DNA from 2 places in the Amycolatopsis australiensis genome. Region 2 is predicted to be linked to the other one. Evidence: riboswitches for the same ligand, from Rfam matches in the RefSeq annotation. Region 2 holds a riboswitch; the other holds the start of a gene.
What was found. Region 2 has a riboswitch for thiamine pyrophosphate ahead of thiO (glycine oxidase ThiO). Riboswitches for the same ligand answer to the same signal wherever they lie in the genome.

Region 1: it holds a riboswitch for thiamine pyrophosphate, as region 2 does, so the genes downstream of both, BT341_RS12420 (thiamine ABC transporter substrate-binding protein) here and thiO (glycine oxidase ThiO) in region 2, are expected to answer to the same signal.

The regions. Positions count from the first base shown of each region.
Region 1 covers NZ_FPJG01000006.1:2,317,018-2,324,043, reverse strand. The annotation lists gene BT341_RS12435 (MmyB family transcriptional regulator) at 1-589, shown strand, start outside; gene BT341_RS12430 (ABC transporter ATP-binding protein) at 591-1,598, opposite strand; gene BT341_RS12425 (ABC transporter permease) at 1,598-3,160, opposite strand; gene BT341_RS12420 (thiamine ABC transporter substrate-binding protein) at 3,256-4,305, opposite strand; TPP riboswitch at 4,329-4,436, opposite strand; gene BT341_RS12415 (4a-hydroxytetrahydrobiopterin dehydratase) at 4,469-4,753, shown strand; gene BT341_RS12410 (DUF1330 domain-containing protein) at 5,120-5,410, opposite strand; gene ychF (redox-regulated ATPase YchF) at 5,518-6,600, opposite strand; gene BT341_RS12400 (AlkA N-terminal domain-containing protein) at 6,703-7,026, shown strand, end outside.
Region 2 covers NZ_FPJG01000006.1:1,771,293-1,778,318, reverse strand. The annotation lists gene thiD (bifunctional hydroxymethylpyrimidine kinase/phosphomethylpyrimidine kinase) at 1-59, shown strand, start outside; gene BT341_RS09810 (phosphatidylinositol-specific phospholipase C domain-containing protein) at 116-1,126, opposite strand; gene thiD (bifunctional hydroxymethylpyrimidine kinase/phosphomethylpyrimidine kinase) at 1,287-2,114, shown strand; gene BT341_RS09800 (MarR family winged helix-turn-helix transcriptional regulator) at 2,111-2,539, opposite strand; gene thiG (thiazole synthase) at 2,637-3,395, opposite strand; gene thiS (sulfur carrier protein ThiS) at 3,397-3,597, opposite strand; gene thiO (glycine oxidase ThiO) at 3,597-4,673, opposite strand; TPP riboswitch at 4,668-4,773, opposite strand; gene thiE (thiamine phosphate synthase) at 4,805-5,464, shown strand; gene BT341_RS09775 (hypothetical protein) at 5,470-6,219, opposite strand; gene BT341_RS09770 (threonine ammonia-lyase) at 6,366-7,026, shown strand, end outside.

The DNA of each region.
Region 1 (7,026 bases), 550 kb from region 2:
GCTGGACGACGTCGAACGCGGTCACCTGCACGATCTCGCGGCTGCCCGGCCGGCGCGGCCGCCGTCGGCCCGCCGGGTGCGCCCCGAGCTGCGGCAGTTGCTGGCGAAGATGGACCGCGTCCCCGCGCTGGTCGTCGACCACCGGCTCGACGTCGTCGCCTGGAACGCGCTCTCGGCCCAGCTGTTCTTCGACTTCGAGACCGCGCCGGACCGCAATCTCGCCCGCTTCTGCCTGCTGGACCCGGCGAGCCGCGAGCTGTTCCCGGACTGGCACGACGTCGCCCGCGCCACCGTCGGCCAGCTGCGGCTCATCGCGGCGCGGTACGCGACGGACCAGGCCCTCGCGACGCTCATCGGCGAACTGACGCTGCGCAGCGAGACGTTCCGGACGCTGTGGTCGGGCCAGGTCGTGCAGCAGCGCACGCACGGCCGCAAGCGGTTCCGCCACCCCGTCGCGGGCGAGCTGACGCTGCGGTTCGAGAACTTCGAGCTGCCCGACCTCTCGGGACAGCGGCTGATCATGTTCACCGCCGAGCCCGGCAGCCCGTCGGAACCGGCGCTGGACCTGCTGGCCCACTGGGCCGCCTGAGTCAGCCGACGAGTGCGACGCCGTCCGGGTCGAGTTCCAGCCGCACCGGGTCGCCGGCCCGCAGGTCGGCCGCGGCCGGAGCTACCGCGTCCACAGTGGACTCACCGATCCGGACGACCAGCCGCACGTGCTCACGCCGGTGCACCGCCGCCGTGACTTCACCGTCCACTCCGGACTGTGCCACCCGCAGCGCGTGCGGCCGCAAACCGAGCCGGACCGTGCCGTCGCCGGCGTCCGGCAGCGCGATCTCACCGAACGGCGTGCGCACCACCCCGCCCGCCGCGACACCGTCGGCGAACGTCGTCACGCCGAGGAACCGAGCCACGTCGTCGCCGGCCGGATTGCGCCAGACCCGCCGGACCGCGCCTTCCTGCCGGATCTCGCCGGCGTCGAGCACGGCGACCCGGTCGGCCAGCGTGAAGGCTTCCTCCTGGTCGTGCGTCACCAGCAGGGCGGTGATCTTGCTGCGGCGCAGCAGGTCCGCCAGATCGATGGCCAGCTGCTCGCGCAGTCCGGCGTCCAAACCGGACAGCGGTTCGTCGAGCAGCAGCAGCCGCGGTTTCGGCGCCAGCGCCCTGGCCAGCGCGACCCGCTGCGCCTGACCACCGGACAGCTCGGTCACCCGCCGCTTTTCGAAGCCGGAGAGGCCGACGAGCGCCAGCAGCTCCGCGACGCGCGGCGCCCACCGCGCCCGCGGCACGCCGTGCATGCGCAGGCCGAACGCGATGTTCGCGGCGACGTCGCGGTGGCCGAACAGCTGGCCGTCCTGGAACACCAGACCGAACCCGCGCCGGTGCACCGGCACCGCGCCGAGGTCCTCGCCGTCCCAGCTGACCGTGCCGCGCGCCGACGGCTCCAGGCCGGTGATGGCGCGCAGCAGCGTCGACTTCCCGGAGCCGGAGGGGCCGAGCAGGGCCAGCACCTCGCCGTCGGCGATGTCCAGCCGGACGTCGCGGACCGCCGCGAACTGTCCGTAGTGGACGGTCAGGTCCCGCACCGACAGCGCCATCAGAACTCTCCCACCCGGCCGCGCGCGGCCCCGAGCCGGTCGATCAGCGCGACCGCCAGCACCGTCACGAGCATCAGCAGCGCGCACGCCGCGTAGGCCATCTGGTTGTTCAGCTCGCCCGGGCGCGCCATCAGCGTCGCGACCGCGACCGGCAGCGTCGGCGCCGTCGGCCGGGCCAGGAAGCTGGTCGCGCCGAACTCGCCGAGCGCGACGACGAACCCGAACCCCGCCGCGGCGACCAGCGGCCGCAGCGTCAGCGGCAGGTCGATCTCCCGCCACACCCGCAGCGGGCTCGCGCCGAGCGTCGAGGCGGCCTGCCGCAGCCGGACGTCGACCGAGCGCAGCACCGGCAGCACCATCCGCACGATCAGCGGGATGATCACCAGCGCCTGGGCCAGCGGGACGAGGTAGGGCGACGTGCGGAGGTCGCCGGGCAGCGCGTCGAGCGTCACGAGGTAGCCGAACCCGACCGTCACCGCGGACACCCCGAGCGGCAGCATCAGGACGGCGTCCATCGTCTCGCCCAGCCCGCGCGCGGCTTTCGCGGGCGATCGCCGCAGTGCCACGAGGACGACGGACGCCAGCACGCCGACGACCATCGCGAGCAGTGTCGCGTCGATCGCGACCTTCAGCGAGTTGAGCGCGGCGTCCCAGCCGGACACCTGCAGCGCGCCCTTCTCGCCGGTACTCGTGAGGGCCCGGAAGCCGGCGAGGCTCCAGCCGTCCGCTGTGGACACCGACTCGACGAGGAGCGCGACGATCGGCGTCAGCAGCAGCGCGAGCACGACGCCCGCCGCGCCGACGACCCACCATTCGCCGCCGCTCGGCCACCCCGCGCGGCCGGATCCGATCCGGGCGCCGTCCTTGCGCCGCCGCGCCAGCCCGCCGACGACCAGCGCCGCGACCACGGCGGTGAACTGGATCAGCGACAGCGCGGCGGCGCCGGAGAGGTCCAGGAGGTCGACCGTCCGGAGGTAGATCTCGGTTTCCAGGGTCCGGTACCGGGCGCCGCCGAGGATGAGCACGACGCCGAAACTGGTGGCGCAGAACAGGAAGACGACGGCCGCGGCGGACGCGATCGCCGGCGCGAGCGCGGGCAGCGTCACCGAGCGGAAGGCCCGCCACGGGGACGCACCGAGCGCGCGGGCGGCGTCGGTCGTCCGTCCGTCCAGCCGCGCCCACAGCCCGGCGACGGTCCGTGCGACGACCGCGACGTTGAAGAAGGCGTTGGCCAGCACGATCGGCAGCACGCCACCGTCCGGCCAGAGCGCGCGGAAGGCGAGCCCGACGACGACCGTCGGCAGCACGAACGGCACCAGCACGAGCGTCCGCGCCAAGCCGACGCCGGGCAGCCGCACCCGCGCGAGCAGGAACGCCACGGGCAGGCCGGCGACCACGGCGACCAGCGTCGACGCGGCCGCCGTCGCCACGGTGAACCCGGCCAGCTGCCACGTCCGCGGGTCGCCGAGGACGACGCCGAGGCCGCCGGCGGCGAACCCGCGGCCGACGATCGCCAGCACCGGCCAGGCGAAGAAGACGACCAGGAACCCGATCGGCGCCAGCCCGAGCAACGCCAGGCCGAGGCCGCGGGCGGTTCGCGGCGGGGCCGTTGGTTTCCGGGTGGCGGAGCCCCCGGCCGGGGGCGGAGCCACGGGTGTCACTGCATGAGCGTGCGCCATTCGCCGATCCACTTCTCGCGGCCGGCCTGCACCTGGTCGGCGGGCAGCGTCTGCGGCTTCTGCGGCAGCGGCGCGACCTGCGCCCAGCCGGCGGGCAGGTCGACGCCCTGGCGCGCCGGGTAGACGTACATGTTGGCCGCGACGGTCGCCTGGAACTGCTGCGAGAGCAGGAAGTCGACGACCTTGCGCGCGTTCTCGACCTGCTTGCCGTTCGCCAGCACGCCGGCGTACTCGACCTGCCGGTAGCAGGTGTCGAGCAGCGCCTTGGTGCGCGGCTTGCCGTCATCACCGATTTCGGCGGCGGGCGACGACGCGTAGGAGACGACGATCGGCCGCGGCCCCTTGCCGGACGAGCCGGAGAAGTCCTTCGTGTAGGCCTCTTCCCAGCCGCTGACGACCTTGACGCCGTTGGCCTTCAGCCTGGTCCAGTAGTCCTTCCAGCCACCATCGCCGTATTTCGCGATGGTGCCGAGGAGGAACGCCAGCCCGGGCGACGCCGTGGCCGGGTCCTCGGCGACCAGCAGGTCCTTGTACTTGGGGTCGGCGAGGTCGTCGTAGCCGGCCGGCGCCGGGATGCCCTTGGCGGCGAAGTAGTTCGTGTCGACGTTGACGCAGACGTCGCCGACGTCGACCGCGGACAGGCGGTGCTCGGGGTCGACGGCGTAGCGCTGCGGGCCGCGGTCGGCCTCCGGGCTCGTGTAGGGCTCGAAGACGCCTTCCTGCAGGGCGCGCGAGGCGAAGGTCGAGTCGACGCCGTACGCGACGTCGCCGACCGGGTTGGCCTTGGTGAGCACGAGCTTGTTGGTCAGCGAACCGGCGTCACCCTGCTTGAGCACGGAGATCTTGATGCCGGACTGCCGCTGGAAGGCGTCGAGCACCTCCTGCGGCGCCAGGAACGAATCGTGCGTCACGAGGGTGACGGTGGGCGTCTGCTGCGTGCCACCGTCACCGTCCGACAGCGAGCACCCCGCGGCGACGGCGCTGACGGCGGCGATGGCCGTCGCGGCGCGAACAGCCCTGCGTTTCATCTACCCCTCCTGCACTTCGCCGGACGAGGAGGGGAAAGCCCTCCCTTCGCCGGCATGATCCGGTCAGGTGCGAACGGTCGCGGGGTGACCCGCCTCTCAGCCCGGCTCACCGGACTCCCGTGGCAACCGTGCAGCGTAGTCCAGGACGGACGACCATGGAGACATGACGGAACTGTTGAGCGACTCCGAGGCCGACGCCCGGCTGGGTGAGCACTGGACCCGATCCGGATCGGTGATCTCCCGCGAGGTGGAACTGGCGAGCTTCCCGCAGGCGATCGAGGTGGTGGACCGCGTCGCGGAGCTGGCCGAAGCGGCCGACCACCACCCCGACATCGACATCCGCTGGCGCACGCTGACGTTCCGGCTCAGCACGCATTCGGCGGGCGGCCTCACGGCGAAGGACTTCGACCTGGCCGCGCAGATCGACTCGGTCATCTCGGGACTGTGATCCCGGTAACTCTGAGTGCACTTTTCGCGGGTTTCGACGTCTCTCGGTTACCGGACCATTCCAGGAGGGAGACGAGCATGACCCAGGCAATCGTGGTGGGAGCAGCGGCGTTCGCGTCGATGGTGGCGGCGGCCGGCGGCGTGCTCTGGTTCACCGCCCGCAACCGCCATCACCTGGACGGCTGAGAGTTCGATCACACCTGCTAACGCGGGACGTGATCGGCGCGCTGTTCCTGCGGAAGCATCGGTCCGACCTTGGGAACGCCATGAACAGCCCCGCCGCCCCCACCCCCGCCCAGCGCGCCTGGATCAACGCCCTCGCCCCGGCGGTGGTCCTGATCGCGATCGCGCTGCTGGGCCTCCTCGGCTAGCCGACCCCGTCGACGAGCAGCAGCCGTCGCCGAAGCGCCGTCGCCCTGATCCCGAGGGCGGCGGCGTACTCATCGGAGCCGTACCAGCGTTCTGCGGTCCCCCGATCGGGAAACTCGACGATGACGAGACGGCCGTCGCCGGCCGGTCCTTCGAGCGCGGCCGGGACCGCCCCTCTAGCGAGGTAACGCCCACCGTGCGCCTCGATCGAGGCCTGGGCCAGCTCGCGGTAACGCCGGGCTTGGGCTTCGTCGAGGACTTCGACTTCGGAGATCACGTAAGCGGTCACGCCGCCGAGCGTGGCAGAGCCGGACGGCCGGAGCGTGGTGCCGTCGCTACCCGGCTGGCCTCCGCCGTCGTCCAGGTCGATCGTCGGGCATCCGGAGCCGCAACGGCTCACACGTTGAAACGGAACTCGACCACGTCGCCGTCGGCCATGACGTAGTCCTTGCCCTCCATGCGGACCTTGCCCGCCGCCCGCGCCGCCGCCATCGAGCCGGCCTCCATCAGGTCGTCGAACGACACGATCTCCGCCTTGATGAAGCCGCGCTCGAAGTCCGTGTGGATCACCCCCGCCGCCTGGGGGGCCGTCGCGCCCTGCGGGATCGTCCACGCGCGGGATTCCTTCGGGCCCGCCGTCAGGTACGTCTGCAGGCCGAGCGTGTGGAAGCCCGCGCGGGCCAGCGAGTACAGGCCCGGCTCCGGCTGGCCGACCGACTCCAGCAGCTCGCGGACCGACTCCTCGTCGTCCAGCTCCAGCAGCTCCGCCTCGACCTTCGCGTCGAGGAACACCGCGTCCGCCGGGGCGACCAGCTTGGTCAGCTCTTCGCGGCGGGCCTCGTCGGTGAGCACCGACTCGTCGGCGTTGAACACGTACAGGAACGGCTTCGTGGTCAGCAGGCTCAGCTCGCGCAGCGCCGCGAAGTCGACCTCCTTCTGTGCCTGGAAGAGCGTGCGGCCGGCGTCGAGGATCTCCTTCGCCTTCTGCGCGTTGTCCAGCGCGGGCTTGTTCTCCTTCTTCGTCCGCGCTTCCTTCTCCAGCCGCGGCAGCGCCTTGTCGAGGGTCTGCAGGTCGGCGAGGATCAGCTCGGTGTTGATCGTCTCGATGTCGCTCGACGGGTCGATCCGGCCGTCGACGTGCACCACGTCCGGGTCGTCGAACACGCGGATGACCTGGCAGATGGCATTGGCCTCACGGATGTTCGCGAGGAACTTGTTGCCCAGCCCGGCACCCTCGGACGCGCCCTTGACGATGCCCGCGATGTCCACAAAGGACACCACCGCCGGGACGGTCTTCTCCGAGTGGAACAGCTCGGCCAGCTTGTCCAGCCGGGGGTCCGGCAGCGGCACCACGCCGACGTTCGGCTCGATCGTCGCGAACGGGTAGTTCGCGGCGAGCACGTCGTTGCGGGTCAGCGCGTTGAACAGAGTGGACTTGCCGACGTTGGGCAGGCCGACGATACCGAGGGTGAGGCTCACGACCTCGCAGTCTACGTGCCCGCCCCGCCCGGGCCCCACGCACCCAACGCCGCGTCGGATTTCCGCCAGCGACCGCGCTGACCTGCTGGCATGCTCGAAGGCATGGTCACGACAACCGAGCCGCCCGCGCTCTGGCGGGACACCGAACGCTGCTACCGCGTGGTCACCGCCCGCGACTCGCGCTTCGACGGCCAGTTCATCATGGCGGTCCGCACGACCGGCATCTACTGCCGCCCGTCCTGCCCGGCGTCGACGCCGAAGGCGCAGAACGTCCGCTTCTTCCCGACGTCGGCGGCCGCCCAGGCCAACGGCTTCCGCGCCTGCCGCCGCTGCCTGCCCGACGCCGTGCCCGGGTCGCCGGACTGGAACGTGCGCGCCGACCTCGCGGCGCGGGCGATGCGCCTGATCTCCGACGGGACCGTCGAA
Region 2 (7,026 bases):
CGCTGGGCGCGGGGGTCGGCCCGGTGTCGCCGTTCTGGGTCCTCCCGCAGTCGTCGTGAGTGAGAAACCGGGGTAGGACCCTGTTTCTCACTCACGACAGCCACGGCGGACCGGCCTAGCCGCGGTTCAGCACCTGGGGCAGCACCGTCGTCAACCCGGTCCAGTCCGCCGTGACCACCGACGCGTGCTGCTTCGCCAGTTCCGCGACGCGCTGGTTGGCCTGGTCCACCGTCGGGTTGTGGGCGTCGATCGCCGGGGCCACGTTCTGCGCGTCCGTCATCACCAGGTAGTAGTGATCGGCGTCGTACCACCACGGGCCCGTCTGCGTCACCCACGCGCTCGCGTCGCCGTCGAACACCACGAACCACGGCTTCAAGTCGGCCGTGTACTTGTCCCGCGGATCTCCCGCCGCCGCGCCGTGGACGGTCGGGAAGATGTTCGCCTCACCCAGCCGGCCCGCGTTCTTGAGGCCCACCAGGTACCGCGCGTACTCGACGTCGGTGTGCAGCGTGTCGGTCGGGTTCCCCTCCTCGACCGTGCCCGGGATGATCTCCGTGATCACCCGGCCGCGCAACGCGTCCACGGACGGCCAGTTGTCCGCCTTCGCCGCGTCGTCGAGCGTGCCGTAGCCGCCCAGCAGTTCCGCCGGGCGGAACGCGACGCTGCCGAGGTGCGCGCGGAACGTGGCGTCCAGCTCGTCCGGACCCAGGCCGGTGTTGTCCGAGAAGCCGGTTTTCATCTCGATCTTGAGCGTGAGCGGCGTGTGCCCGGGGTGGGCGGCGAGCCAGATCCGGATGTCGTCGAGGCAGTATTCGAGGTTCTTGTTCGTGCCACCGGAGTACAGCTGCGACGCCGACGTCGCCGCGACGCAGTTGTTCTGGTTCCCCAGCGGGTTCGAGTGGCTGACCTTCCACTCGTGCGTGAAGAAGTCCGGCCAGACGTCCAGCTCGATCAGCGACGAACCCGCGTCGAGCGCGCGGGCGAGGTAGTCGTAGGCCGCCGGGTCGTACGTGTTGTGCACGCCGACCGTCGTGACGTGGGAAAGCTTCGGGCTGTCGGCGTTCGCGGCCGTGGCCCCGGAGAGCGTGAGCGCCGCCGTGAGGAGTGCCACCGAGAAGAGCTTCATCCAGGCTCCTTCGAACTGGTGAGTAGCCCCCACAATGTGCCACCGTGGTTGACTGTCGGTGAAGCAAAAGCGGCCGCTGATCCAATACTGTGACGCGAAGCGTCCCCGTTGCGGGTGGTGGCGGCGGCATGGATGGACTAGACCAGAAGTCGGGTAGAAGATGACCTCGAGCCCTCCCTCCGCGCTCACCATCGCGGGGTCGGACTCCGGCGGCGCCGCCGGGCTGCAGGCGGACCTGCGCACCTTCCTGACCTGCGGCGTGCACGGCTTGGTCGCGGTCACCGCCGTCACCGTCCAGAACACCCTGGGCGTGCACGACCGCGCCGACCTGCCGCCGCACATCGTGGCCGGGCAGATCGAAGCCGTCGCGGCGGACATGGGTGTCGGCGCGGCGAAGACGGGCATGCTGGCGTCGGCCGGGATCATCCACGCCGTCGCGGCCGCGTGTGACAAGGCCGGGATCGGACGCGACGAGAAGATCCCGTTCGTCGTCGACCCGGTCGCGGCGTCGATGCACGGGCACCCGCTGTTCGACGAAGCCGGCCTGGTGGCCCTGCGCGACGAGCTGCTGCCGCGCGCGACGGTCCTGACGCCGAACCTCGACGAAGTCCGCCTGCTCACCGGCATGACGGTGACCGACCGCGAAGGCATGCACACGGCCGCGGTGGTGCTGCACCGGATGGGCCCGCGCTACGTGCTGGTCAAGAGCGGCCACCTGCAGGCCGACCCGGAGTGCGTCGACCTGCTCTTCGACGGCTCCACGTTCGTGGAGCTACCGGGACAGCGCTACGCGACCCCGCACACCCACGGCGCGGGCGACACGATGGCTTCGGCGCTGACGGCCGGCCTCGCGAAGGGGATGTCCGTCGAGGACGCGGCCCGCTACGGCAAGTGGTTCGTCTCGCACGCCGTCGAGCACGCCTACCCGATGGGCGCGAAGGTCGGCCCGGTCTCGGCGTTCTGGCGGCTGGCTCCGGAGGACCGTTAGTCGTCCGCGATCAGGGCTTCCAGCGCCGGGATCGCCGCCGTCAGGGCTTCGCGGTGCTCCGGCGAAAGGCGGTCGAGGCGCCGGTTCAGCTCCTGCACCCGCGTCGACCGGACGCCCGAGACGAGCCGCTCGCCCTCCTCCGTCGCCTTCGCCAGCCACGCCCGGCGGTCGACCGGGTCGGATTCGCGGCTGACGTACCCCGCCTCGACCAGGGACGCGATGATCCGCGACATCGTGGCCGCCGCGACGCCTTCCTTGGCCGCGAGGTCGCCGAGCCGGAGCTGGCCCGCGTGCACCAGCGTCGCGAGCGCCGAGATGGCGCCGTGGCCGGGGCCGGGCACGCCGGCCTGGCGCAGTGACCGGGACAGCCTGCCCACGGCGAGGTACAACCTGCCCGAGACGTCCTGGACCGAGGTGCTGGTCACGGCTGGCTCCTTCTGCCCTGCCCCGCCGCGGATGCGCCGGAAAGTGCCGTCCACCTTACGTGCTCGCCGTGCACGTTCGGCGTTAAGCCACCCGCGTTCACCGGGGTGGACTCGACGCCTGGGCCCAGAACCGCTGCGGCACCCGCCCCGCGCCCCTGGCCAGGTGACCGGCGACGACGGCCGCGCGCATGGCCGCGGCCATCCGTTCGGGGTCCGCCGCCCGGGTGACGGCGGTGGACAGCAGGACGGCGTCGCAGCCCAGCTCCATCGCCAGCGTCGCGTCCGAGGCCGTACCGATTCCGGCGTCCAGGATCACCGGGACGCCCGCCCGCGCGACGATCAGCTCGATGTTGTGCGGATTCCGGATGCCGAGGCCGGTGCCGATCGGCGCGCCCAGCGGCATCACCGCCGCGCAGCCGGCCTCCTCCAGGCGCAGCGCGAGCACCGGGTCGTCGTTCGTGTAGGCGAACACGGTGAACCCGTCGGCGGCCAGCCGTTCGGCGGCGTCGAGCGTCTCGATCGGGTCCGGCAGCAGCGTGCGGTCGTCGGCGTGCACCTCGAGCTTGATCAGGTCGGTTTCCAGCGCCTCCCGCGCGAGCTGCGCGGTGAGGACGGCCTCGGCGGCGGTGCGGCAGCCCGCGGTGTTCGGCAGCAGCTCGATGCCGAGCCGGCGCAGCAGCTCGAGGACGCCCGAGCCGCCTTCGGCGTCGGCGCGGCGCATGGCGACGGTGGTCAGCTCGGTGCCGGAGGCGACCAGCGCGCGTTCGAGCACGGCGAGGTTGGCCGCGCCGCCGGTGCCGATGATCAGCCGGGACGACAGCTTGCAGGACCCGATGACCAGCGGTTCTTCGGACATTTCAGCCTCCCTGGACCGCGGTGAGCACGTCGACGCCCGCGCCCTTGGGCACGGTGGTCGTCGGCCAGTCGGTGCGGCGGACGACGACGCCGTCGACCGCGACGGCGATGCCGGGCCGCTGCCCGCCCGAGGCGTCCAGGACGTCGGCGACGGTCGCGCCGTCCGGGAACTCCGTCCACTGGCCGTTGAGCTTGATCTCCATCACACGTGCTCCTTCTGGTGCAGGCGGGCGGGGGACGCCGCGTCGACGCCTTCGGGCGGTTCCTCCCCCTCGAGCCAGGCGACCACGGCGTCCGCGGTCACCGGGGCCATCAGCAGGCCGTTGCGGTGGTGCCCGGTCGCGGCGAAGACGCCGTCGTCCAGGACGCCGATGTAGGGCAGGACGTCCCGGCTGCCGGCCCGCAGGCCGGCGGCGGTCTCGACCAGCTCGTACTCGGTGATCGCGGGGAAGACGCGTTCGGCGCCTTCGAGCAGCTCGCGCACACCGCGGGCGGTGACGGACTGGTCGAACCCGGCCTCGTACTGGGTGGCGCCGAGGACGAGCTCGGAGGCGCCGCGCGGGACGAGGTAGATCGGGCGGCCCTCGACGACGGCCCGGATCGTGCGCGCCGGCGGCGGCAGGCAGCCGCGACGCGGCCGGAGCCGGAGGATTTCGCCCTTGAGCGGGCGGACGGCGCCGGCCAGCCGCGGGTGCAGCCGCCCGGTCCACGCGCCCGCGGCGAGCACGACGGCACCGGCGTCCGGCAGGGTCTCGACGCGTTCGCGGACGAACCGGACGCCGTGCCGCACACAGGCGGCGTGCAGCGCCTCGAGCAGCTTCCGGTTGTCCACGGCCAGGTCGCCGGGCACATGCAGTCCACTTCGGACGGATCCGGCGCCCGGTTCCAGCCGCTTGGCCTCCCGGCCGGTGAGGCGTTCGGCCGCGCGGCCGATCGAGTGCAGGTAGCCGGCGAGGATGTCGAGGTGGCCGGCGTCGGCGCTGTCGAAGGCGACCACCAGCGTCCCGTGCTCGGCCAGGCCGGGGTCGACGCCTTCTTTCCCGAGGTCGCGGGCGAAGCCGGGCCAGCGGCGCAGGGACTCCTCGCCGAGGCGGAGCACGTCCTCCTCGCCCGGCCAGGCCTCGGTGACGGGGGCGAGCATGCCGCCGGCGAGCCAGGACGCGCCGCCGCGGACGGGTTCGGGGTCGTACAGGGTGACTTCGCGGCCGGTGCGCGCCGCGCGCCACGCCGCGGACAGGCCGATCACGCCGCCGCCGACCACTGCCAGGTTGTTCGTCATGGGAATCACGCTCCCTGCGCCGGCATGACCCGGATCAGGTTCCACGGTCGGAGCGGCAGCTCCCTCTCAGCCCGTGCCCCGGGCTCCCGTGCGGACGCCTCCACCCTAACGCGCGGGGTACGGTCGCCGCTATGCCCGCCCTTTCCGGTGACAAGATCCGCGCCCGGCTCGACGCCGCGCGCCTGTACCTGTGCACGGACGCCCGAACCGACCGCGGCGACCTGGCCTCCTTCGCCGACGCGGCGCTGGCCGGCGGCGTCGACGTCATCCAGCTGCGCGACAAGACCGGCGCCTTGGAGGCGAAGGGCGAGATAGCGGCGCTGGAGGTGCTGGCGGAGGCGTGCGCGCGGCACGGCGCGCTGCTGTCGGTGAACGACCGGGCGGACGTGGCGCTGGCGGTCGGCGCCGACGTGCTCCACCTCGGCCAGGACGACATCCCGGTGCCACTGGCCCGCCGGATCCTCGGCGACGAGGTGGTGATCGGCCGGTCGACGCACTCGGTCGAGCAGGCACTGGCGGCCGCCGGGGAGCCGGGAGTGGACTACTTCTGCACGGGCCCGTGCTGGCCGACGCCGACGAAGCCGGGACGCCCGGCGCCGGGCCTGGACCTGGTCCGCTCGGTGGCGGCGTCGGCGGTGACCCGCCCCTGGTTCGCGATCGGCGGAATCGATCAGCCCCGGCTGCCGGAGGTCCTCGACGCCGGGGCGTCACGCATCGTGGTGGTCCGGGCGATCACCGAAGCCGAGGACCCGGCCGCCGCGGCCCGGGCGCTGCGGGCCTGCCTGCCCTGACCCGGTCACGGAGTCGGCGTCGGGGCGGCGGCCTTGCTGGTCGGCGCGGTCGTCGTCGCCGGGGCGGAGGTCGACGGCTGCTGCGTCGTCGTGCTCGGGGTCGGCGTCGGGGACTCCGTCGACGTCGTCGGGGCCGTCGACGTCTGCGTCGGGGTGGTGGTCGTCCCCGTCGGGGACACCTGGGTGTCGTCCGTCGACGTCGGCGGGGTCTTCGACGGGGTGGGGTCCGGCCGGCCGCTTCCGCCGCCGCCGAAGATCTTGCCGATGCCCGTGCCCGTTCCGCCCGCCACCTTGCCGTCGGTGGCCGCGTCCACGCCCACCATCGCCACGATCGCCACCGCGAACGCGACCACGCTCGTGCCGATGATCAACGGCCAGCGCAGTTTCCGCAGCCGGTCGGACAGCCGTGCGGGGGTCTCCTCAGGTGGCTTCAGCCGGACCGTCGGCTGGTCCGTGATCGGCACCTCCGCCGCCGACGGCACCTCGGGCACCCGCCGCCGGATGCCGGACGTCGCCAGCTGGCGCGCCTTGAGCGCCGCCTCGCGGGTGCGCTGCAACGAGCGCAGGTACAGTTCGCTGCCGACCGTCGACACCACGCTCGCCACGCCGGCGCCGACCACCGTGCCCGCCACACCGAGCGTCGAGCCCAGCAGCGCCGCCGTCACCGCCGCGAGCGCCGCCGCCAGCACCTGCGCGATCCTCAGGCCGGACTTCTCTTCCTTCGCTTCGGAAGCCGCTGCGTTCTCCTTCGTCATGATCCCGATCTGGTAGTCCGTGTTCTCCCCTGTTCAACGTGTAAGGCGTGCGAAGCACTCCCCGCGTTGCCGGAGCGTGAGGAGCACCACTCCAACTGTCCATTTTAGACACTCCGCGGCGGGCGTTTTCTTGACATACTCGGCACATGGAACTGGTGACGATCTCTGACATCGAGGCCGCCGCGGAGCGCGTCCGAGATGTCGCCGTGCGCACGCCCCTGTTGCTCCAGACGTGGGATCCCCGCGGAACCCTGTGGCTCAAACCCGAAAGCCTCCAACCGGTCGGCGCGTTCAAGGTGCGGGGCGCGTTCAACGCGATCGCCACCCTCGACGAGGAACGGCGTACCCGCGGTGTCATCGCCTACTCGAGCGGCAACCACGCGCAGGCAGTCGCGTACGCCGCGCAGCGGTACGGGGTGCCGGCGGTGATCGTCGTGCCGGATGTCGCGCCGCGGATCAAGGTCGAGGCCACCCGTTCCTACGGCGCCGAGGTGATCGAGGTGCCGATCGGCGAACACGAGGCCAAAGCGCACGAACTGGCCACCGAACGCGGGCTGACCCTCGTGCCGCCCTACGACGACGCGGCCATCATCGCCGGCCAGGGCACGGCGGGGCTCGAAATCGCCGAGGACCTCCCGGACGTCGAGGTCGTGCTGGTGCCGGTGAGCGGCGGCGGGCTGGCCGCGGGCGTCGGCACCGCGATCAAGGCCCGCGCCCCGCGGGCCCGGGTGATCGGCGTCGAGCCGGCGCTGGCGGCGGACACGGCCGAGGGGCTGCGGCTGGGCCGCCAGGTGGACTGGCCGCAGG